One region of the Algoriphagus namhaensis genome, then DNA from elsewhere that is predicted to be linked to it. Evidence: riboswitches for the same ligand, from Rfam matches in the RefSeq annotation. Region 1 holds a riboswitch; each other region holds the start of a gene.
What was found. Region 1 has a riboswitch for S-adenosylmethionine ahead of ACFOSV_RS01365 (trans-sulfuration enzyme family protein). Riboswitches for the same ligand answer to the same signal wherever they lie in the genome.
Positions count from the first base shown of each region.

Region 2: linked by a shared signal. The riboswitch ahead of ACFOSV_RS15755 (homocysteine S-methyltransferase family protein) and the one ahead of ACFOSV_RS01365 (trans-sulfuration enzyme family protein) in region 1 are both predicted to bind S-adenosylmethionine.
Region 3: linked by a shared signal. The riboswitch ahead of ACFOSV_RS13115 (O-acetylhomoserine aminocarboxypropyltransferase/cysteine synthase family protein) and the one ahead of ACFOSV_RS01365 (trans-sulfuration enzyme family protein) in region 1 are both predicted to bind S-adenosylmethionine.

Region 1 covers NZ_JBHRZS010000002.1:298,564-306,115, forward strand. The annotation lists gene ACFOSV_RS01345 (N(4)-(beta-N-acetylglucosaminyl)-L-asparaginase) at 1-195, shown strand, start outside; gene ACFOSV_RS01350 (copper homeostasis protein CutC) at 195-935, shown strand; gene ACFOSV_RS01355 (FG-GAP repeat domain-containing protein) at 935-2,485, shown strand; gene ACFOSV_RS01360 (CBS domain-containing protein) at 2,605-3,066, shown strand; gene ACFOSV_RS01365 (trans-sulfuration enzyme family protein) at 3,067-4,239, opposite strand; SAM riboswitch class I at 4,324-4,425, opposite strand; gene pth (aminoacyl-tRNA hydrolase) at 4,483-5,043, opposite strand; gene ACFOSV_RS01375 (50S ribosomal protein L25/general stress protein Ctc) at 5,122-5,724, opposite strand; gene ACFOSV_RS01380 (ribose-phosphate pyrophosphokinase) at 5,750-6,676, opposite strand; gene ACFOSV_RS01385 (hypothetical protein) at 6,865-7,552, shown strand, end outside.
Region 2 covers NZ_JBHRZS010000007.1:1,685,342-1,692,893, reverse strand. The annotation lists gene ACFOSV_RS15775 ((2Fe-2S) ferredoxin domain-containing protein) at 1-235, shown strand, start outside; gene ACFOSV_RS15770 (YbjQ family protein) at 248-568, opposite strand; gene ACFOSV_RS15765 (PAS domain S-box protein) at 771-3,074, shown strand; gene ACFOSV_RS15760 (hypothetical protein) at 3,137-4,459, shown strand; SAM riboswitch class I at 4,525-4,625, shown strand; gene ACFOSV_RS15755 (homocysteine S-methyltransferase family protein) at 4,680-5,729, shown strand; gene metH (methionine synthase) at 5,735-7,552, shown strand, end outside.
Region 3 covers NZ_JBHRZS010000007.1:1,105,686-1,113,237, forward strand. The annotation lists gene ACFOSV_RS13095 (cell division protein FtsX) at 1-518, opposite strand, end outside; gene pdeM (ligase-associated DNA damage response endonuclease PdeM) at 570-1,232, opposite strand; gene ACFOSV_RS13105 (DUF2147 domain-containing protein) at 1,287-1,724, shown strand; gene ACFOSV_RS13110 (homoserine O-acetyltransferase family protein) at 1,727-2,782, opposite strand; gene ACFOSV_RS13115 (O-acetylhomoserine aminocarboxypropyltransferase/cysteine synthase family protein) at 2,790-4,091, opposite strand; SAM riboswitch class I at 4,249-4,357, opposite strand; gene argH (argininosuccinate lyase) at 4,446-5,780, opposite strand; gene ACFOSV_RS13125 (M20 family metallo-hydrolase) at 5,758-6,861, opposite strand; gene argB (acetylglutamate kinase) at 6,861-7,552, opposite strand, start outside.

The sequences.
Region 1 (7,552 bases):
CCTCAGGAGGCTTGTGAAGAGACCGTCAGACGACTGGTTGCTAAAACCAAAAATCCGAGTGATATTCAAGCAGGGTTTCTAGCCATCAATAAAGAGGGAGAAATGGGAGCCTTTGCAGTGCATCCCGGATTTAATTTCGCAAAGGGCTTGCTTCAATCGAATGATTTAATTGATTCAAAAAGCTACTTTTCGTAATGGGGAATATTATTCTGGAGGCTCCTGTTTTTAATGTTTCAGCCGCAATAGAAGCAGCCCAATACGGAATTGATCGTATTGAACTTTGTTCCAATTTTCCAGAAGGGGGAGAAACGCCTAGCCCTGGAATGCTTTCATTTTTGAAACGAGAGATAGATATCCCAATCTTTGTAATGATTAGGCCACGGGGTGGTGATTTTTGCTATTCTGATAAGGAGGTATCCATTATGAAAGAGGATATCAAAATTCATTTAGATAAAGGGGCTGACGGCTTTGTTTTTGGAGTTTTGGATTCAATGGGGAATGTCAACTCAGACGCCTGTGAGGCTCTTTTAAGGGCGACGGAGGGGCTTCCATGTACCTTTCACAGAGCTTTTGATGCAAGTCGAAATTTGAATGATTCTTTGGAACAGATCGTGTCATTAGGCTTTAACAGAATTCTGACTTCAGGTGGAAGAAATACCGTATCGGAGGCTTCTCAAACGCTCCTCGAACTCTTTGATCAAGCTGCAGATCGAATTATTATCATGCCCGGTGGAGGAAGTAAGCCTGAGCATATTGATCAGTTTTCAGTGAATTCATTCTTTACTGAAATACACGCGTCCTGTAAGACTTGGAAGAAATCCGCGAACCAATTTCAGCGGAAAGGGTTAATTTTTTCCGAAGAGCCTAAGGCATTTACACATTATTTGGGAGTCAATGAAGAGTTGGTTGCGGAGTTTAAGAGTAAGTTGATTTGATGCGAAATCTCAGAGTTATACTAGCCATTTTATTGGTGACCATGGCTTGCGAGCCTATTTCTGAAAGAAAGCAGCCTCCCCCAAGTCTTGAGCAACTAGCCGCGGATCAAAACTTAAATTTATCAGGAGGGCAGCTCGCAAAAGCCTATTGTGGATCTTGTCACATAGCCCCAGACCCTTCTGTTTTGGATCGACCAACTTGGGAAAGCAGTGTATTGCCTGATATGCGTATGCGTTTGGGTTTGATTATTCCTGAGGACTTTGGGCGAACGATGCCCGTGGATATGAATGTTCCCGAGGGGGTGTATTCACCTGTTCCACTGATCACTAGGCCAAATTGGGATAAAATAGCCGAGTACTATTTGGAAAATGCCCCTTCCGAGCCACTTCCTCAAAAGGTCAAGGCCAAACCAACTTTCGGACTACCTATTTTTAATGTTATACAGCCTTCGTTTCCAAAAAGTAACCCTGATTTAACCACACTTTTAGCATTTGATGAAAAAAGAGGAGATGTTTACCTTGGTCATCGATTTAAAACTCTTTTTATTCTAGACCCAAGTGACGGTTTTCAGGTCAAAGACTCGGTTTTCATTGGTTCTTCAGTCGTACAAATCTGCTTTGATGAGGAGTCTAATGGTTTTGAACTATTGACTATGGGTGGAATGGACCCTTCAAACGATTCTTTAGGTATTCTTACTCGTTATGACTTGCATGATTCTAGTAACTGGGAGTCTAAGATCATCATAAACAATCTGATGCGACCCGTACATACAACTAGAGGGGATTGGAACTCAGATGGGGTTGAAGATAGGGTAATCTGTCACTTCGGAAATCATATTGGAAAGCTATCCATGTATTTGTCTGAGGGAAATTCCTTTAGGGAAGTGGTCCTCAAGAATCTTCCAGGAGCTCGAAAGAGTATCCCTGTAGATTTTGATTTAGATGGGGATTTAGATCTTTTGGTGGCGATGACTCAAGCAAACGAAGGGATTGTTTTCTGGGAAAATGACGGTACTGGAAACTTCAAGGAAAGGCAACTTCTAGGGTTTCAGCCTTCATTTGGCTTGAGTGATTTTAGCTTTGAAGATATGAATGGAGATGGATTACCAGATATCATTACTGTCAATGGGGATAATGCTGATCAATCTCAAATTCTCAAAAACTATCACGGAGTTCGAATATTTTTAAATAGAGGGGAAGAGGAATTTGAAGAGACTTGGTTTTATCCAATCTACGGCGCAACCGGTCTTGAAGTAGCGGATTTTGATTTGGATGGGGACATGGATTTGTTTACGCTGGCCTTTTTTCCGGATCCTAACCAAAGTCCATCCCAATCGCTTATTTATTTTAGTCAAAGCTCGAGTTTACAATTTGACCCTTTTGTACCAAAACTGAGTACTAAAAATAAGTGGTTGACCTTGACAAAAGGGGATTTAGGGGGGGATGGTGATTTGGATATTGTCGTAGGAGAGTTTGATTTTGATGAATTGTATCAGGCGCCAAAGGATAATTGGCAGCCTATCCTAATATTCGAGAATGAAATAAAATAAAATACTTTTTATTTTAGATTTTATTATTTTTAATTCTGATAAATTTAAATTATTAGGTTTAAATTTTTATAAATCAATTTTTCTCCTTATTTTATTCTTCACTCTAAACCTAAATTACCATGGTAAAAAGTTTTCAAGGAGTAAGAATGGCTCCACCCAAAAAAACAACGGCTCAACCTTTATTAGTCAAGGATCATATGACAACCAAGCTGACTACATTCAAGCCGGATGATACCCTAGATCAGGTCATGGAAATCCTCACCAAAAAGAAGATTTCTGGCGCACCTGTTTTGGATGAATCCGGAGGATTGATAGGAATCATATCAGAAGTAGACTGCTTGAAAGAAATCATCAAGGGTAAGTACACAAACACGCCAAAGTTTCCATCCAAAGTGGAAGATCACATGACCAAAAATGTAATGACTCTCAGTCCTGAAATGTCACTTTTCGATGCAGCTGGCAAATTCCTTGAATTTAAAATCCGAAGGTTTCCTGTAGTTCAAAATGGTCAGCTGCTAGGTCAAATAAGTTTGAGTGATTTGATCCGTGCATTTCCTAAATTGAGACAAACTACTTGGTAATTATTTCGAAAGGTCGAGCGCACGATCAATATCATTAATAATATCCTCTGGATGCTCCAGCCCTACAGAGATTCGAACAAGCCCATCAGTTATTCCCACTCGAGCCCTTTCTTCAGGGCTCAATTTGCTATGCGTGGTACTGGCCGGATGAGTGGCAATGCTCCGACTATCACCTAGATTTGCGGTACGGGAAATCATCTCTAATGAATCGATAAAGCGCTTTGTTCTCTCAATTCCATTTTTCAAAGTTAGCGTAAGAATTCCGCCTCCTAGTCTCATTTGTTTTTTGGCTACTTCATATTGAGGATGAGAGGGTAAAAATGGATATTTCACACCTTCCAAATGCTGATTCCCTTCGAAGTAGGAAGCAATTTTCATTGCGCTATCACAATGTCGCTCCATTCTCACAGCAAGGGTTTCCATGCTTTTGGAAAGAACCCAAGCGTTAAATGGTGAAATCGCCGGTCCAGTATGTCTGGTGAAAAACTGAACATCCTTGATTAATTCGCTTTTCCCTAAAATCAATCCTCCCAATACTCGTCCCTGTCCATCAATGTATTTTGTTGCACTGTGGGTAACCAGATCTGCCCCCCATTTTGAAGGCTGTTGTATGTATGGAGTGGCAAAGCAATTGTCTACCACCAAGATTAAGTTATTCGCCTTGGCAAACTTGCCAGCCCATTCAAGGTCGATGATTTCGAGTCCTGGATTCGAAGGCGTTTCCAAGAAGAGCATCTTGGTATTGGGTTGGATCAAACTTTCCCAATTTTTATAATCTGAAATGTCTCCGTAGGTGCTAGTGATTCCCCACTTTGGGAAAACCCGAGTGAGTAGTTGATGGGTTGATCCAAAAAGTGAGCGAGAAGCAATGATATGATCCCCTTGCTGAAGCAAAGAGGCAATGGAGCCAAACATTGCCGCCATACCCGAAGCGGTGGCTATTCCGGCCTCAGTTAGCTCTGCTGCACAAAGCTTTTCGATGAGATCAGACGAATTGGGGTTGGCATACCTTGAATAAATGTTCCCTTCGGTCTCATCTGCGAATGTAGCTCTCGCTTCCTCCGCACTATCAAATGTAAAACTGGAAGTCAGGTAAATAGCTGAAGAATGCTCTTTTTGGTCTGACTTGCTTGGACTAATGCGAATGGCGTTGGTTTCGAAGTGTTTGCTCATGTTGGTATTTTAAATAGGGGCAAAATCCTTTATAAAGCACCTACCAAAAAAAGCAAACTAGAAATGATTCGTGGAGTTGAAGCCTATTTATAGTTCCCTGTTCGGGTAGGATTTGGCACCTTTCAATATGCTTGAGGGTTGCCAGAGGGTCACAGAGCCTATTCTCTCACCTCTTCTTTATAAATCAGTTGCCTGAAGAGTAACAAATAACGTTTGGACAATTTGTATTTCCAAATCCAAGCATTATTTATTGAAATTGTTCATGGTGCGTTCGATTCCTACAGAAGCAAAAGATAGAATCATTTCAATTGCCCGATCCATGATCAATGGGAGCTCCGCAAACTCTCCATCTGTAAACCGTCCAAGCACGTAGTCAACTTGCTTTCCTTTTGGGAAATCATCCCCAATTCCCATTCGTAGTCTGGGATAATTTGAACCTCCAGTGAGCATCTCAATATTCTTGAGCCCATTATGTCCTGCTGCACTTCCCTTCGCTCGCATCCTGAGTGTCCCAAATGGCAAGGCGACTTCATCTACCACAACAAGGGTATTTTCTTTCGGTATTTTCAATTCCTTCATCCAATAATTCATCGACTTCCCGCTGAGATTCATATAGGTGGTCGGCTTTATCAAATGGACATGCCGTCCCTTGTATTTGAATTCTGACTTGAAGGCTAGTCTCGAGCTTTCCCAAGTGCATTGCTGGGCGTCAGCGAGTCGGTCCAAAGTGAGAAATCCTATATTATGTCTTGTTAATTCGTATTCAGGACCAATGTTGCCTAGTCCTACGATTAAATATTTCATGGTTTATTCGTTCGATTCTAAGATAAAAAAAATCCTGTCAGGTTATGACAGGATTTTAAATGATCAGAAAAAGGAAGATTAATCTTCAGATTCCTCCTCTTCACTTTCGTCACCTGGCTGCTTGCCTCTTAGTGCTCTTGGGATACCTACCGTAACGATAGACACGCTAGGGCTAGTCAAGATTTCGAATCCTTCTGGGGTGATTTGACCCACTTTGAAAGACTTACCTAGATCTAGTTTAGAAATATCAATGGTGATATAATCTGGAAGATTTTCAGCAATACCTTTTACCTTAATCAATCGAGTTTTCATCTCCAACTTACCACCTTTGGCGATACCTGGAGAACGTCCCTCAACCTTAACTGGTATCTCGAATTTAATCGGGGTATCATCAGTATAAGCTAGGAAATCAGCATGAAGTAAAACTTCACTTACTGGATGGAACTGCGCATCCTTCAATACGGCTTTGATTTCAGTACCTTCGATATTCAACAATACTAGGTGAACGTCTGGGGTATAAATCAAATCCTTGAAAAGGATAGCTGGAGAGTAGAAGTGAATCTGCTCTTTGATGCCAGGACCATAAACTACGCAGGGAACATTACCAGAATCTCTGATTTCAGAGAGATTAGCACTGTCGAGATTTGCTCTTTTAAACCCTATAATCTCAAGTGTTTTCATATATACTTAATTTTAAAATTGGTTCTTAAATGAATAAAGAACTGATAGAGGTGTTGCCTGTGACTGCATGGATCGCTTTCGCATACAACTCTGCTACTGTCAGTACTTTAATTTTATCCGAGGGCCTTTTCAAAGGAATGGTATCTGTGATGACCAATTCTTCTAACATGGATTTTTCGATGTTTTCATAGGCTTTACCTGAAAGCACACCGTGAGTAGTAATTGCTCTGACAGTGTTTGCACCTTTCTCTTTTAAGAGTTCGGCTGCTTTGCACAAAGTGCCAGCTGTATCAACCAAATCATCTACTAAAACCACATCCATCCCTTCTACTTCTCCTATTACTTGCATGGATGCCACCTCGTTGGCCCTTTTTCTGTGCTTATCACAGACGACCATTTCTACTTCGAAATGCTTGGCATAAGCTCTGGCTCTTGCAACTCCACCTACATCGGGTGCAGCAAAAACCAAATTTTTAAGATTCAGCCTTTCCAAATAGGGCACAAAGATAGCTGATCCATTTAAATGATCCAATGGTAAATCGAAGAAACCTTGAATTTGTCCTGCGTGAAGATCACAAGCCATAATTCGGTCGGCACCAGCCGAGGTCAGCATGTTTGCAATCAGTTTTGCCGCGATAGAAACTCTGGGTCTATCCTTACGATCTTGCCTTGCGTAGCCATAATATGGGATCACAGCGCACACTTTGTATGCACTTGCCCGCTTAGCTGCGTCTATCATGAGGCATAGCTCCAAAAGATTGTCCGAAGGGGGATTGGTGCTTTGAATCAAAAAGACGGTACAACCTCGGATGGATTCATTAAAACTTGGGGACATTTCTCCATCACTAAACCTAGAAAGAGTCAAATCTCCTAGCTTTTTGCCATATCGTTTGGCTATTTTTTCTGCAAGTTCTTTACTGTTTTCGCCTGAAAAGATTTTGACTTCTGACATAGAGGTGGTTTTGAGACATTTTGGTTGGAAGAATAACTGTAAAAGTACAAATTTTTTAAAGTAGACCGCGCTAGTCGTAAATTCTATTCCAATAATCCCGGCCTAAATTTGAAAAAATGGTCAGGTAAGTCAATTTCTTTCTAGTACTAAATTTTCTTAAATTCCTTTCCCTCAAAAAGTTATAAGTTATGTGTGCCGCAAAAAATATAAAACTTAGTATCTCCCTGACTTCGGATGATGGGACCCCGCTATCCATTAAAACTATTCAGATCAACGGACAAATTTTTAAACCTGAATCAAGGGAGTTGGATTCGCCCGCAGTACAAGATAAGGCGGCTGTGATACCCGTTATTGCCTCGGTGGATACCATAGAGGAAAACTTGCACCCTAAGAAAGAGACGGATGTTCCATTGCCAAGATCGGAGGACTATGATACGCTGGAGAAATATGGAGGCAAGTCTATTTACAAGACTTTTTGGGGAAGCCTAACTTACACACCACTCGATGAAGGACGCTCCCAAGTTACTTTTGAGGGGGATGAGGATGTTTTTGATCCTGAATTGGTGGGTTGCTGGGTGGAACCTTCCAGAATCCATAAGTGTCCTGCGAGCTATCCCCACTCAGGAAGAAACTATTTTCCAAATGCTCTTTCAGTAGTCTATTCTCGTGTGATTGATTTTATTGATGGCAAAAATTTAATTCTGGATTTTGCCTATAACGGTGGCGAAAGGACACAACCCAAGCCAATAAGTCAACAGGACGGTATTTTTTTCTTTGACAATCGATTTGCACTTGAGAGTTGGGTAAACTCGCTAAGCAGGAAAGATACTCTAAAAGCCAAAGCTGGACAGATTTATGGGGTTTTGGGTATGCCTT
Region 2 (7,552 bases), on a different contig from region 1:
TCCACGAAAACTTGTTTTTATCTGTACCGGGTCTGATTGTAAAAAGTCAGGGTGTAAACAGCTGACTAAGGTTTTGAAGGAAGAACTCTGCTCGGCGCCATTTAAAGGGCAGTTTAAGTTTGTCAAAACCAAATGCTTGGATATGTGCAAATCTGCCCCTGTCACAATTATTGGAGATCATTTTTTTAAAAAAGCTACAGTAGAAAAAATGAAAGAATATATAAAAAAGCCCTAAACGGGCTTTTCATTAATTTTTTGTAATACGAACAGCTGTACCGGCCACGGTGACCATCAGCATACCGTCACGAATGGTTTCATAATCTAGATCAATGCCGATTACAGCCGTTGCGCCAAAGGCTTTGGCTTGCATTTCCATTTCTGCCATGGCAGTGGCCTTCGCTTCCCGCAATACGCGTTCGTAAGCTCCAGATCTACCCCCAACGATGTCCGTTATACTTGCAAAAAAATCCTTGAAGACATTGGCTCCGATAATTGTCTCACCAGAGACAATGCCGAGATATTCTGTTACCGTATACCCTTCGAGGTTGTTTGTTGTTGAAATAATCATTCTTTTTTGGTTTAGTTAAACGATTTTACTTGCATAATACTAATATTTGAAAAGAGATTTTCAAGAGGGAATATAGACTTTTGGATTTTATTTTTAATGGAAAACTTTAGTAAGTTTACCTAACGATCCAAAAGCATCGCTGCTAGGTACTTTGTAATTATAAAGCTGAGGATTTAAAACGGTAAATTAGTTTCACCTTTCGATGGAGCAGTTTCATAGATTTGACATTTCTGATTTTTTTGATCAATACAAGGCTCCACTATTCTTGATGGATAAAGAGGAAATCATCTATGTGAATAAATTTTACAAAGAAAACTTCAAAGACTTGCCAGATAATTGGAGAGACTTTTTCTCTAGCAAGGAGGCTCGATATAAGCTCGAGGAATTTTTTAAATCTGGACAAGAAATTGATTCTAAAATTTACCAAAATATAATCACCAAGGATGGCTTGTCCTTAAGCTATAATTGGGATTTTACAAATCTTCCATCGGACTACCAGAGCCGGTTTTTGGTGGTAAAAGGTGAAAAAAAGGAAATCATTCCTGAAAAACCTGCCCTTTTCTTGAGCGATCCGTCGGAGTACTCTAAGGAAGAGATTCAATACCTCCGTACAATTCTGAATAATACACATGACTTGATAGCCATTTTGGATTCGGCTGGTAATTACAAGTTTATAAGCGCCTCAGTAGGCGAAAAATTGGGCTTCAGTGTGAATTCAATTGTCGGTAGAAATTTTAGAGATTTCCTTTCTATGGGAGTTCTAGAAATAGTCAAAGGGGACTATCGCTCTGTTCTGGAGAATAAGCAAGAAGTCAATATCGATTTCTGGATTCAGGGAATGAACGGGAAACGAATTTATATTGAGAGTTTCGCCAAAAATCTCCTAGATGATCCTTACATCCGAGGTATTCTGTTTAGCGCCAGAGATATTACGGATTTCATTGAAACTAAGGAAGATCTGAGGAGATCAGAAGAAAAGTATAGAACCCTGGTAGAAGAGTCAACAGAAATTATATTCTCCCTTTCCGATACTTTTGAGCTCACCTATGTTTCGCCGAACGTAACTCAGTTTCTTGGCTATTCATCTGACGAGGTGACTGGACATAGCATTTTTGAGTATCTTGATCCGGAAGATCTTGGGGCCTTTCAAGGAATGCTTAGCGAGGAAGAAAATTTCCTAGAAAAAAATCAAATCCTAGAATTTCGACTTAAGCACAAGGACGGTAGTTTTCGTGTATTCAATTCCAATGGCAAGGTGATTAAAAACAAAGAGAATTCGAAGGGATACTACACAGGAATTGCCAGAGATATCTCAAAATTGAAAGAAGCACAGCAAGCTTTGCTTAAGGAAAAAGAGCGGGCTGAGCAGGCTTCACTGATCAAGTCACAGTTCCTTTCCATAATGAGTCATGAAATCCGAACTCCTCTAAACGCGGTAGTCGGAATGTCTCACTTTTTAATGCAGGAGAATCCTCGCCCAGACCAGCTCGAAAATTTGAAAACTTTGCAGTTTTCTGCGGAAAACTTAACAGGTTTGATCAATGATATCTTAGACTATTCTAAAATCGAATCGGGTAAAATAGAGCTTGAGCTTGTTCCTTTCGATCTGCGAATGTTGATCTCAAGATTGGTTCATTCTTATTCATTCCAGGCGAGTGAAAAAAATCTCAAGCTCAGTTGCCAGATCGACGATTCCATTCCAGACTCCTTAATAGGAGACCCCATTCGTATAGGTCAAATTGTAAATAATTTGATTTCAAATGCGATTAAGTTTACCGAAAAGGGGGAGGTCTCAATGCATTTAACTAATCTAGATCAGACCGAGGATGAAATGCGAATCCGGTTTGTTTGTTCAGATACTGGAATTGGGATTCCTTCGGAAAAAATGGATTCGATTTTTGAGGAATTTACGCAGGCTTCCTCCGATACTACGCGTAAATATGGTGGTACTGGACTTGGATTGACGATTGTGAAGAGATTGGTTCAGCTTCATGGATCCGATATAGAAGTGCAAATGAAGCCTGAGGGAGGAACAGATTTTGCATTTGAGCTTACTTTTAAAATTCCATCTAAAAAAACAAAACCTATGTCCGATGCCGGTCGATCAGCACCCAAATCTCTAGAAGATGCATCCATTTTGGTAGCAGAGGATAATATGGTGAATCAGATCCTGATTCAGAAATTTTTAACTTCCTGGAATACCGGCAAATTGGTGCTGGTATCAGATGGACAAGAAGCCATGGATGAGTTTGAAAAAGCTGATTTTGATGTGGTTCTCTTGGATTTGCAGATGCCTCGTGTAGATGGCTTTGAGGTGGCTGAGTACATTCGAAGTCATTCAGATGCTCACAAAAGTCAAACACCTATTCTAGTTCTTACAGCATCTTCCATCCACGAGATTAGAGAAAAGATGAATGAAGTTGGGATCAATGACTTCGTCCCCAAACCTTTCACTCCTGAGGGCCTTTACGATAAATTGTTGGGTCAATTGAATAAGAAGGGATAAAAGAGCTTTTTTAGCATAAATTTTGCCTTTTCATCCCAAGCTTATCTCGACCAGCCTGATCAATGAGGATTAATTTTAGCCGTGTATTCGTATTTTTTTGCTTTTGGGTAGGAGTGTCTACTTCTGCATGGGCTCAAAAATTCTACGAAAAGAGGAGTACTCTGTACGTGCTAGGAGGTACTTCTACGGCCAAACTCAATCAATTTGATCAGCTACTCTCAGATCGGGGAATCTCTGGACTTCCCAACCGGTATCAAACCTTTGGGTTGGGAGCACAGACACGTTTGAATGACTTGGTTATTGGTTTTGAATTGTATCAAAACCATGGAGGAAGAGGGCAACTGGACGACTATAGAATCGACTACCGTACCTCCAGAGCTTTGATCAATGTTGGATATTCCTTTACCGAAGAATCGAAATTTCAGTTGATCCATTATATGTCTTTAGGAGTGGGCTACCTGAATTTTCAGATGCTCCCCTCAGAGCAGCCGGATCAATTGAATGCCTTTCTCCAAGATCCAGCCGAAGGCTTTATACTTAGGGAAAATGATATCCAAAAAGGGAGCGGGAAATACGGGAATTTTTTAACTGAAATAGGATTTCATCTCACATATGATTTCCCTATTCCTGGTCGAAAAGAATCAGTTTCTTTGATTGGGAAGTTCGGTTATTCCTTCAGTCCATTTGAGGGGAAGTGGGACCTAAATGGAGTTTCTTTTGAAAACACGCAAGCTGGTGCTTTTCTTCGTCTAGGAGCAGGAATCACCATTCCTGACCGTAATTTTTTCTATAAGGACGCGAGTATCACCTTTTACCTGCTTAATAGTTTTCATTTCTCGAAGCCTGATAAATTTAACCGACAATTGGTGGAAGCCGGTCTCAATCCATTGGAAGGAAGGCCCTCGAATCTAGGTGTCAAAATTCTCGGTCAGACTGAGAAGTTGCTTTATGGATTGGAGGTATACAATCTAGCCATGGATGGAGCAGCAAGTGATTTTCAATCTCATAGTTTAAACAGTCTGAGAGTCTATGCAGATGCTGGAATGAAAGTTTTTCAGGTAAAAAACTTTGCATTTGGGGCTTTGGCGGGCCTAGGCTATGGCAATATTCGCTACACCATTACCCAAAATTCCAAACCTGATTTTCCTGAGTTGCTGGAGCAAAGAGATTTTGATGGCTATTTGAGAAGTGGTGGATTACTCGGTAAGCCAGAGGTGTTTTTAGAGTATGGGCTACCTGTTCAAGACGGTAAGCTGTTCGATTTGGTCTTTAGCACCTCATTGGGATATGAATTGCCCTTGGCAAATTTCAAACTTGCCGAGCTCGGAATGGCTGGCTTTATGGCCGCACCCTACTGGAATATAAGTGTCGGAATCCGCCCATAATTTGATGGCTAAATTCTTAATTGCGAGTTAGGTGGTTTTTTATCGATTTGGTATTACCTTTGGTGAGCTTATCGAGAAAGACCGAGGGAAGGGCCCTTTGACGTCTTAGCAACCTGTAAACAAGGTGCTAACTCCCATTCCGGATGAATCCGGAAACAGATGAGCGGAGAAGTAGATTTACTTTTTTCCGTGGTTTTGCTCGATTAAGCTTTTATAGACTATGCAAAACAGAACGGACTTACTTCTAGCACAATTAGCCAAAAGAATTCTTATCCTCGATGGTGCCATGGGTACCATGATTCAGCGATATACGCTGACAGAAGAGGATTTTCGAACTCCCGCATTGGCAAATCATCACAAGCCTCTCAAGGGTAACAATGATCTATTGTCCCTTTCCAGACCTGAAATCATCAAGCAAATTCATCAAGAATATCTGGATGCTGGTGCTGATATTATTGAGACGAATACCTTCAGTGGGACATCCATTGCTCAGGCGGACTATGATTTGTCTGACTTAGCTTATCAAATCAATTTCCAATCTGCTTTGCTCGCTAAGGAAGTGGCACTCGCAGTATCCTCCCAAACTCCGAAACGACCTCGATTTGTAGCTGGAGCTTTGGGACCCACCAACCGAACGGCGTCAATTTCACCGGATGTCAATGACCCTGGGTTTAGAGCGGTGACTTTCGATCAACTAGCAGATGCCTACAAGGAGCAGACTAGAGGTCTCTTGGATGGGGGAGTGGATATACTTTTGGTGGAGACCATTTTTGATACCCTTAATGCTAAAGCAGCGCTATTTGCAATTCAGGAGGTTTTTGAAGAAAGAAATATCCCCTTGGATCCCAAAGAAGGAGGGATTCCAATAATGATTTCAGGTACCATTACGGATGCTTCGGGTAGAACTCTTTCCGGGCAAACCACAGAAGCTTTTTTGATTTCCGTAAGCCATGTACCACTCCTTTCCGTAGGACTCAACTGCGCTCTCGGTGCAAAGGAGCTACGACCCTATCTTAAAGTGCTAGCTCAAAAAGCTCCCTTCTATGTGAGTGCCTATCCAAATGCCGGACTTCCCAATGAATTTGGGGCCTATGATCAAGATGCCAAGGAAATGGCAGATCAAGTGCATGAATTTTTAAAAGATGGTTTGCTGAATATTCTCGGGGGCTGCTGCGGGACTACTCCTGATCATATTTCAGCTCTAGCCAAAATGGCCGAAAGCTATGCCCCACGGAGCCTTGAATCTCAAGAAAATATTTTAGCCGATTGAATGTGATGGAGACTAGAAACCTATTAAAGCTATCTGGCTTAGAACCTTTGGTGTTCACACCCGAACTGAATTTTGTGAATATCGGTGAGCGAACTAATGTAACTGGTTCGAAGCGATTTGCACGGTTGATTCTTTCAGGAAATTATGACGAGGCACTGGAAGTGGCCTTGGACCAAGTGCGAGGGGGAGCGCAGATTCTTGACGTCTGTATGGACGAAGGAATGCTCGATGGGGAAGCCGCTATGACTCAATTTTTAAATTTGATTGCTTCTGAGCCTGAAATTTCTCGAATCCCGATTATGATTGATAGTTCGAAATGGTCTATCATTTTGGCGGGACTTAAATGTGTGCAGGGCAAAGGAATCGTGAATTCAATCTCGCTCAAAAATGGTGAGGAAGAATTTCTTCAGCAGGCCAAAACCATCAAGAAATTTGGAGCTGCAGTTGTGGTGATGGCCTTTGATGAGGACGGACAGGCGGATACCTACGAGAGACGAATCGAAATCTGTAAACGCAGCTATGACCTTTTGGTGCGGAAGGCCAGGTTTAATCCTGACGATATAATTTTTGATCCTAATATTTTCCCTGTGGCCACAGGAATGGAGGAGCACAGAAAGAATGCGGTGGATTTTTTCGAAGCGACCAAATGGATCAAAGCCAATCTTCCTGGTGCAAAAGTAAGTGGAGGTGTGAGTAATGTAAGTTTCTCTTTCCGGGGAAATAATCCTGTCCGAGAAGCCATGCATGCCTCTTTCCTTTATCATGCCATCAAGCATGGGATGGATATGGGAATTGTGAACCCTACGATGTTGGAGGTATATGATGACATTCCCAAGGACCTTTTGGAGCGAGTGGAAGATGTGCTTTTCGACCGAAGGGAGGATGCTACAGAGCGGCTTTTGGACTTTGCTGAGACTGTAAAATCTACAGGTAAAAAAGAAATTGCAAACGAGGCTTGGCGATCTGACCCAGTGGCAAAACGAATCGAACATGCGCTTGTCAAAGGGATTTTGGATTACATCATAGAGGATACCGAGGCGGCAAGACTAGAATTAGTCAATCCGCTTAAAGTGATCGAAGGCCCGCTGATGGATGGGATGAATGTAGTGGGAGACCTATTTGGTGAAGGGAAAATGTTCCTCCCTCAAGTGGTGAAGTCTGCCCGAGTGATGAAGAAAGCGGTGGCCTATTTAGAGCCATTTATGCCTTTGCCGGAAGAAGGGCAAGAGGAAAGCTCTTTGAAAAAAATTCTGATGGCTACCGTAAAAGGTGATGTGCATGACATTGGGAAAAATATCGTAGGCGTGGTATTGGCCTGCAATAGCTACCAAATCATCGATTTAGGGGTTATGGTAGATGCCCAAAGGATCATCGACGAAGCGATAAAAAACAAAGTTGATATCATCGGATTGAGCGGTCTAATCACGCCTTCCCTCGATGAGATGGTCAATGTAGCATCCGAAATGGAACGTCAAGGCTTGAAAATCCCATTATTGATAGGAGGAGCCACCACATCCAGAATTCATACGGCGGTAAAAATCGATCCGGTGTATTCAGGAACCGTGGTTCATGTGACTGATGCGAGTAAATCCGTCCCTATTGCCGGTGAAGCCATTAGCCCTGAAACTAAAGACGCATACCACAAGCAAATTAAAGAAACTTATGCTGAGCTTCGAGTAGCTCATGAAGCCAAGCAATCAGTCAAACAGCTAATTTCCTACGACGAGGCCAAGGAGAACCCTGTCGAGATAGACTGGGAAAATTACGCTCCAGTCAAGCCCAAAGCACTTGGAAAAACGGTTCTTGAAGAGCTGGATATGCAA
Region 3 (7,552 bases), on a different contig from region 1:
CCCAATACCAAACTGACTTTGAGCAAATTCCGGTTGATCGAATCTACTAGATCTGTCATGTAGGATACTTCAAATACACCCGGGATTTCTTGAAGACCAGCAACAATATCCTCCAATTGCTCGCTAGTTTGGAATTCCTCTGCGATGATAAGTACAAAACTATCCCGAAGGGGATTGTCCTCAAGGAATTGAGTGAAATCTTCCCCCGTACTCACAATAAACGTTTCAGCAGCTTCTTCTTTTGAAACAAACTTCATTGCAAGACTGTCTCCCTTAGTAAGGATAAAGGGTCTGCCTGAAATATTGGCTTTTATTTCCTCAAGCTCATTCGGCTCTAGACTTTTATCCAAAAAGACTTGAAGTTCTACATTTTCTCGAATCAAGGTGGTTAGGCTTTTAGCCTGAATCAGAATGACTCCAAAAAGGCCAACGATAAATAGGGAAAGTGTAATGCTAAAAAGAACGCTACCGAATTTGAAGTAGCCTAGTTTTTTCTTTTTTCTTGGATTCTTTGCCATGGAGGATTTTGATTCAAACAAAAGTAACCTAATGCAAGGATTTTGCCAATCCTAGTTCAGTTCAAATTCAATCACTCGATCTGGTGTGACAGCGAATACCTTTTCACTTGCTGAAGGCTTGATCATAGCGAGTCCGGTGAAATTGCCGAAGGCTGGTAGAATCAATTGAGAGGAACGAAGATAAAAACAAGGAAACCGCAGGGATTGTCTAGCTCTGGCCCTCATTCTCATCCCGGGGTGAATGTGTCCGCAAATATTTAAAAATCCTTCTTTTACCTCATTTTCAGGTTCATGTGAAAGTAGAAGTTCAGCTAAGTACATGGGTTTTTGATGAATAGTAAAACAGGATTCTTTATAAAACTCATCAGATAGTACATCATGGTTGCCCAGTACCAAGTGGCAAGTGAGAGCTTCGAATTGGCTTAAAAAACTATTCAAAATGGTCCATTGGTCATTCCAATCACTGTGAAAAATATCTCCTAAAAAATAAATAGAATTAGGCCTAAGCTCTGAAATCAATTGATTTAAAATCAGTAAATCGCTGTCGTGGATGGGCTCGGGGATGGGAATTCCGGACTTTCGAAAATGTGCCGCTTTTCCAAAATGCAAGTCAGCGATAAGTAAAGTTTTTAGTTCTTTGACCCAAACAACCTTTTCCTTTCGTAGTTCTAAAGTCAAACCAGCGTGAATTAACTTTACTGAATTCTCAATCATTTTGTATTTTTACTTATTCAATTAAGTGGCCAACATTTATCCGCAAGATTAACTATGAAACTTTCTTTATCCGCTTTATCTCTATTTTTTTTCTTAGCAATGACATCAAATGTCAAAGCTCAAACTGAAGATGCGATTCTAGGGACTTGGTATAATACCGAGAAATCCGCCAAAATTCAGATCATGAAAAATGGTGGAGAATATTTAGGTAAGATTATAGCCCTAACTCGCGAAGATCAGGGTGAGGGGCCATTTCTTGACGTAGAAAATTCGGATCCAGAATTGAGAAATCGACCTTTGATGGGACTAAGCATTTTGAAAGGCCTGAAATACAAAAAAGGAGCCTGGGAAGATGGTGAAATCTATGACCCAGAGTCAGGAAAAACCTATTCCTGTGAGGTGAAGCTTAAAGGTGATTCAGTGCTCGAGGTCAAAGGATATATAGGTTTTTCCTGGGTAGGTCGTACTGTTGAGTGGACTCGTATTAAGTGATATTAGCTTTTTTGCTCTAGGTAGAAAGAACCGATATAGCTTGATAATTGCTCAAATTCAATCAAAAAGGCATCGTGTCCTGCGTCAGAAAGGATTTCCTTGTAAGTCCCTCGTTTAGCGTGAGAGCTGATGAACTGGGATTCTTCTGGAAGGAAGAGCAGGTCTGAATTTACACCCACGGCTAATACTCTTGCCTTAATTTCTGAAAGTGCTTTTGCGCTACCCCCTCTTTTTCTTCCCAAATCATGACTATCCATGGTTTTGCTCAGTAGCCAATAGGAGAGCGCATTGAATCTCTTTGCCAATTTTTCTCCTTGATATCTCAAATACGAAGACGCTTTGAATCGATCCAGTTTTTCTTCCGTATCTGATTGTTTTCGTTGAAAATCCTTGGGGTGTCTGTAACTCAACATGGCAATGGCCCGAGCAGTTTTTAAGCCTACCTGACCAGCATTTGGAATCTCTTCGCCCCAAGTCACATCAGACTCGATGCTCATACGCTGAGTCTCATTAAAGCCTATGGTCCAAGGTGATGTTTTCGCCGTACTGGCTAAAACGATGAGGTTTTTTAGACTATCACCCAGTTCCCAAGCCCACTCTAATGCAACCTGTCCACCCAAAGAGCCACCTATGAGGGTATGAATCTTCCTAATCCCAAGATGTAAACGAAGTCGCTCCAAGCTTGAGGCGAGATCTCTTGTGGTTAGTTCGGGAAACTCATAAAAAAAGCTTTTATCCGAACCTGGTTTTTTGCTCAAGGGATTAGTAGATCCATAACATGAACCCAAGAGGTTTGCACAAATAATGAAGTCTTTTGCGGGATCATAAAATTTATCCTCACCAATTAAACCACTCCACCATTCTGCAGCGTTTGAGTCACCTGTCAATGCGTGTACTATCCAGATGACATTGCCCCCATCAGGAGCAATCTCACCATAGGTAGTATACTGAATATCAAATTCTTCAAGCCTTTCACCAGACTCTAATTCTAGCTCTTCTGCAGAATGAAATATTTCCTGTTTCATTGGAATCAACGCCACTTGACTTTGTAAATTCATTGATCAATTAAAGTTTTGAAAAAGCTTGGGTAAGATCATTCTTGATATCCTCCACATGCTCGAGCCCAACGGATAATCTTAAAAGGGTGGGAGTCACTCCAGCTGCCAACTGCTCGGCATCGGAGAGCTGTTGATGTGTGGTGGCTGAAGGCTGAATAATCAAAGTTTTTGCGTCACCCACATTCGCTAAATGAGATATCAGGTCAAGATTATTAATGAAGGAAGATGTGGTTTCTTTATCGCCTTTCAGGACAAACGAGAGTACACCACCGAAGCCATTTCGCAAATACTTTTTGGCCAAATCATGGTAAGGTGAAGAGGCAAGACCAGGATAGTTTACCTTTTCAACTTTCGGATGATTTTCAAGCCATTTGGCTATTTCAAGGGCATTATCAACCGTTCGCTGTACTCGCAAGGAGAGCGTTTCAATTCCTTGCAAAAGCAAAAATGAATTAAATGGACTTAACGCTGGACCAAAGTCTCGTAATCCTTCAACTCGCGCACGGATGGCAAAAGAGATGTTTGGTAGACCTAGTGGGTTTCCTTCTCCAAACACTTCCCAAAAATTCAAGCCATGATAGCCTTCGGATGGCTCTGAGAATTGTGGGAATTTGCCATTTCCCCAATCGAAGTTGCCTGAATCTACAATGATTCCACCAATGGAGGTACCGTGTCCCCCAATCCATTTCGTAGCAGAGGAGGTCACAACAGCTGCACCATGTTCGATAGGGCGGAAAAGAAATCCACCCGCTCCAAAGGTATTATCCACCACCAAGGGTATGTCGTGCGCCTTGGCTACTGCCGCAATCGCATCAAAATCGGGGATATTAAACTCAGGATTCCCAATGGTTTCGAGATAGATCGCTTTGGTATTCTCATCAATTAATTTCTCAAAATCAGCTGGTTGTGGTCCTTCTGAAAACCGGGCTTCAATACCAAGGCGCTTAAAGGCGACCTTGAATTGATTGTAAGTACCACCATAGAGATAGGAGGAAGACACGAAATTATCACCAGCACCCAAAATATTATTTAGTGCTATAAACTGGGCTGCTTGACCTGAAGCCGTCGCAACTGCCGCTACACCACCTTCAAGGGCGGCTATCCGCTTTTCGAAGACATCCGTTGTGGGATTCATGATTCGCGTGTAGATATTTCCAAATTCCTTTAATCCAAAAAGATTGGCGCCATGTTCGGCTGAATTAAAGACAAAGGATGTGGTCTGGTAAATAGGAACTGCTCTTGAGTTCGTGGTTCCGTCTGGTTCTTGTCCAGCATGAAGCTGAAGTGTGTCAAAATGATAAGTAGACATTTTTTATGGGGTTTATAGGTTTATGTGATACAAAGAGATTGTTAAAAAGCAGGGCATAGCCTGAGAAAGCCAAAAATGAAGCTTCAGGGGCATTGCAATCGAATTACGAAGTGTTGATTGGGTACTTGGGTAGAAAATCCTATTCATCGTCACAAAGAATTTATAGTTCCAAATAAGACCATCTTATTTGGCAGGAATTGGCACCTTGGATTTTCCAGGTTGCCAGAGGGTCATCGAGCCTGTCTCTTACCTCTTCTTTATAAATCCTTGCGCAAAAATCCGCGAAAGGATGAAGCAAATAAAAAGGGGATTACTTTAAAATCAAAGCAAAACCCAGCAAATTATTTTTTTAGCCTATGAAATTAAAGCCTTAATCGAAGAATCAATTTTCTGAAAATCAAAGGATTGAAGGGCTTTGTCCATTTTTCTTTGGATTTCTTCCAATCCAAGATTTCCGATACTCCCTTCATGCGTATGCTTCAATTCGTTTTGATTGGGAGCGAATTCTCCGCGCTCAATAGCTCTTCCCACTTGCTTATAAGCATCGCGAAAAGGTGTGCCCTGAAGAACCAATTCATTCACCACTTCCACAGAGAATAGATGTTTGTAAAACTCATCCTGAAGAATATTTGATCGGACCTTGATGGACTTTAGCATAAAAGTAGTCATCTGAATACAATCCCGAATCTGTGAAATCGCCGGAAAAATCTCTTCTTTCAATAGCTGTAAGTCGCGATGGTAACCTGTGGTCGTATTGGTCAAGAGGAGGGTTACGTTAGCTGGAACTCCTTGAATTTGATTTGTTTTGGCTCGAATTAATTCGAAAACATCTGGATTCTTTTTATGTGGCATAATGCTGCTTCCAGTCGTCAGCTCATCCGGAAATGAAATAAATCCGAAGTGTTGGTTCATAAATAAGCATACATCAGCAGACAGACGATTTAGAGTCCCCGCAAGGCCTGAAAGTGCAAATGAGATGGTTTTTTCGGTTTTTCCTCTACTGTTTTGAGCGTTAATGACGTTTTGATGAAGCTCTGCAAAGCCCAATAAGTCTGCCGTCATGCTTCTGTTTAGCGGGAAACTTGATCCATATCCTGCAGCAGAACCTAAGGGATTTTTGTTAGAAAGATCAAATGCCGCTTTAAGAAGACCCAAGTCTTCGGTAAGGCCTTCGGCAAAAGAGCTGAACCATAAACCAAAGGATGAAGGCATGGCAAGCTGGGTATGCGTGTATCCTGGCATGAGGTCATTCTTATGCTTTTCGGACAATTTGAGTAAAAAATCAAAGAGCTCACTTGTATCTTCCACAATTTCACGAATGCCAGCCCGATAGAAAAGCTTGAGATCTACAAGGACCTGATCATTTCTACTGCGTCCGCTGTGCAATTTTTTACCTACCTCACCAAGACGCTCGGTGAGAAGAAATTCCACTTGCGAGTGAACATCTTCTACGCCTTCAGGGATTTGAAATTGCCCTTTTTCGATTTCGAAATAGATATCCTTCAATCCTTTCTGAAGTTCCAGGTTTTCTTCAGCAGTGAGTAAACCAATCGAAGAAAGCATTTGCGCATGAGCCATAGAGGCAATCACATCAAAAGGCGCAAGTAGCTGATCAAACTCCAAATCCCGGCCAACAGTAAACTTTTCTACTTCCTTAAGGCTAGTTTTATCCTTTTGCCAGAGCTTCATGCGATTTTGATTTTAAAAGATTGAAATACATTTCTAAGATGTTGACGTAGTTGGTAATTCCCGAAGAAATCTCCTCAACGTAAATAAATTCATCGGCCATATGCGATCTTGCTGAGTCTCCAGGGCCAATTTTTACAGAAGGATAGGGGATGAGTGCCTGATCTGAAAGGGTAGGACTTCCATATTTTTCAATACCTAGGTTATCCAAGACCTTCTGAATTAGGTGATCTTCTGGGAGAAATGATGGCTGCAGCCGCATAGATCTTGGAGTCAACTCAGATTTTAATTTTGAACTCAATTCAACAAATGCCTCTTCCAAAGTATAGGCGTCAGTGAGCCTTACGTCTAGTACAAATTTGCATTGATCTGGCACGACATTATGTTGTTCTCCTGCTTGGATTACGGTTGCCGTTACCTTGGATTTGCCGAGGAATGGCGATTCTTTTTGAAATTCAAACCCGCGAATGGTCTCTAAATCTTCAAGAGCCTCATAAATCGCATTGACGCCTTCGTTTCGAGCCGCATGCCCTGCCTTTCCATAGGTGATTGCATCAATTACCATCAGGCCTTTTTCGGCTACAGCAGCCATGTTTAAAGTTGGCTCTCCCACGATGGCGAGTTCGCAGGCCGGAAGTTCCTCAATAATGGAACTGATACCGTTTTTACCAGAGATTTCTTCTTCTGCACTTGCTATCAGAACAAGATTCGCAGGAATTTCTTTTTCGTAGAAATATAAAAATGTCGCCATAAGGCTGACCAAACATCCGCCTGCATCATTTGAACCGAGTCCGAAAAGCTTCCCGTCTTTTTCAATAGGAGAATAAGGGTCCAAGGTATAACCTGCATTTGGTTTGACTGTATCATGATGGGAATTGAGCCAAATGCAGGGCAAATTGGTGTTAAAATCCTTTGGATAGGCAATAACATTATTCTGAATTCGCTTGATTTCAATACCTTTTTGGGTAAAAAAATCAGAAATCAAGCCTGCAGTCTGATCTTCTTCTTTGGAAAAGGACTGCGTACTTATCAAGCGCTTCAGTAAACCGAATGCTTCTTGGCTATATGAATCCAAATCTTCCATCAATAAAGATCATATCGATGTTTTTCGATGATTGTACCAGAGAGCTTGCCCTTGGAGGCAAAAATTAGATTTTCTGCTTTGCCGATCCAAACATTATTTACGCCTTCTTCTAATGCCTTGAAAGCATTGTCAAGTTTTGGAATCATGCCAGAATGAATGACATTTTCCTTTTTTAGCTCATTATAAATATCCTCGTTGATCAGCGGAATAATTGAATTTTCATTTTTTTCATCGATCAAAACTCCAGCCTTATTGAAGCAATAATAAAGATTAACCTCATGCTCCTTTGCCATAGAAGTAGCTAAGGCTGACGCTATGCTATCCGCGTTCGTATTGAGTAATTGCCCTTTTTTATCGTGTGTGATGGCATTTACCAAGGGTACAAGTCCAAGTTCGAGCAATTGCCCCAGGAACTTGGTATTGACCTCAATGACATCTCCAACATATCCATAGTCAATATCCTTTACAGCACGTTTTGCTGAACGAATCAGATTCCCATCAGCACCTGTCAGACCAATAGCATTTTGTTTGAGTTCCTGTAGCTTGGCTACCATGTTTTTATTGATCAACCCGGCATACACCATAGTTACAATATCCAGGGTATCCCGATCGGTGATTCTTCTACCGTCGACCATTTCAGGCATTACTCCCATGGACTCACCGAATCGAGAAGCCATCACACCACCGCCAT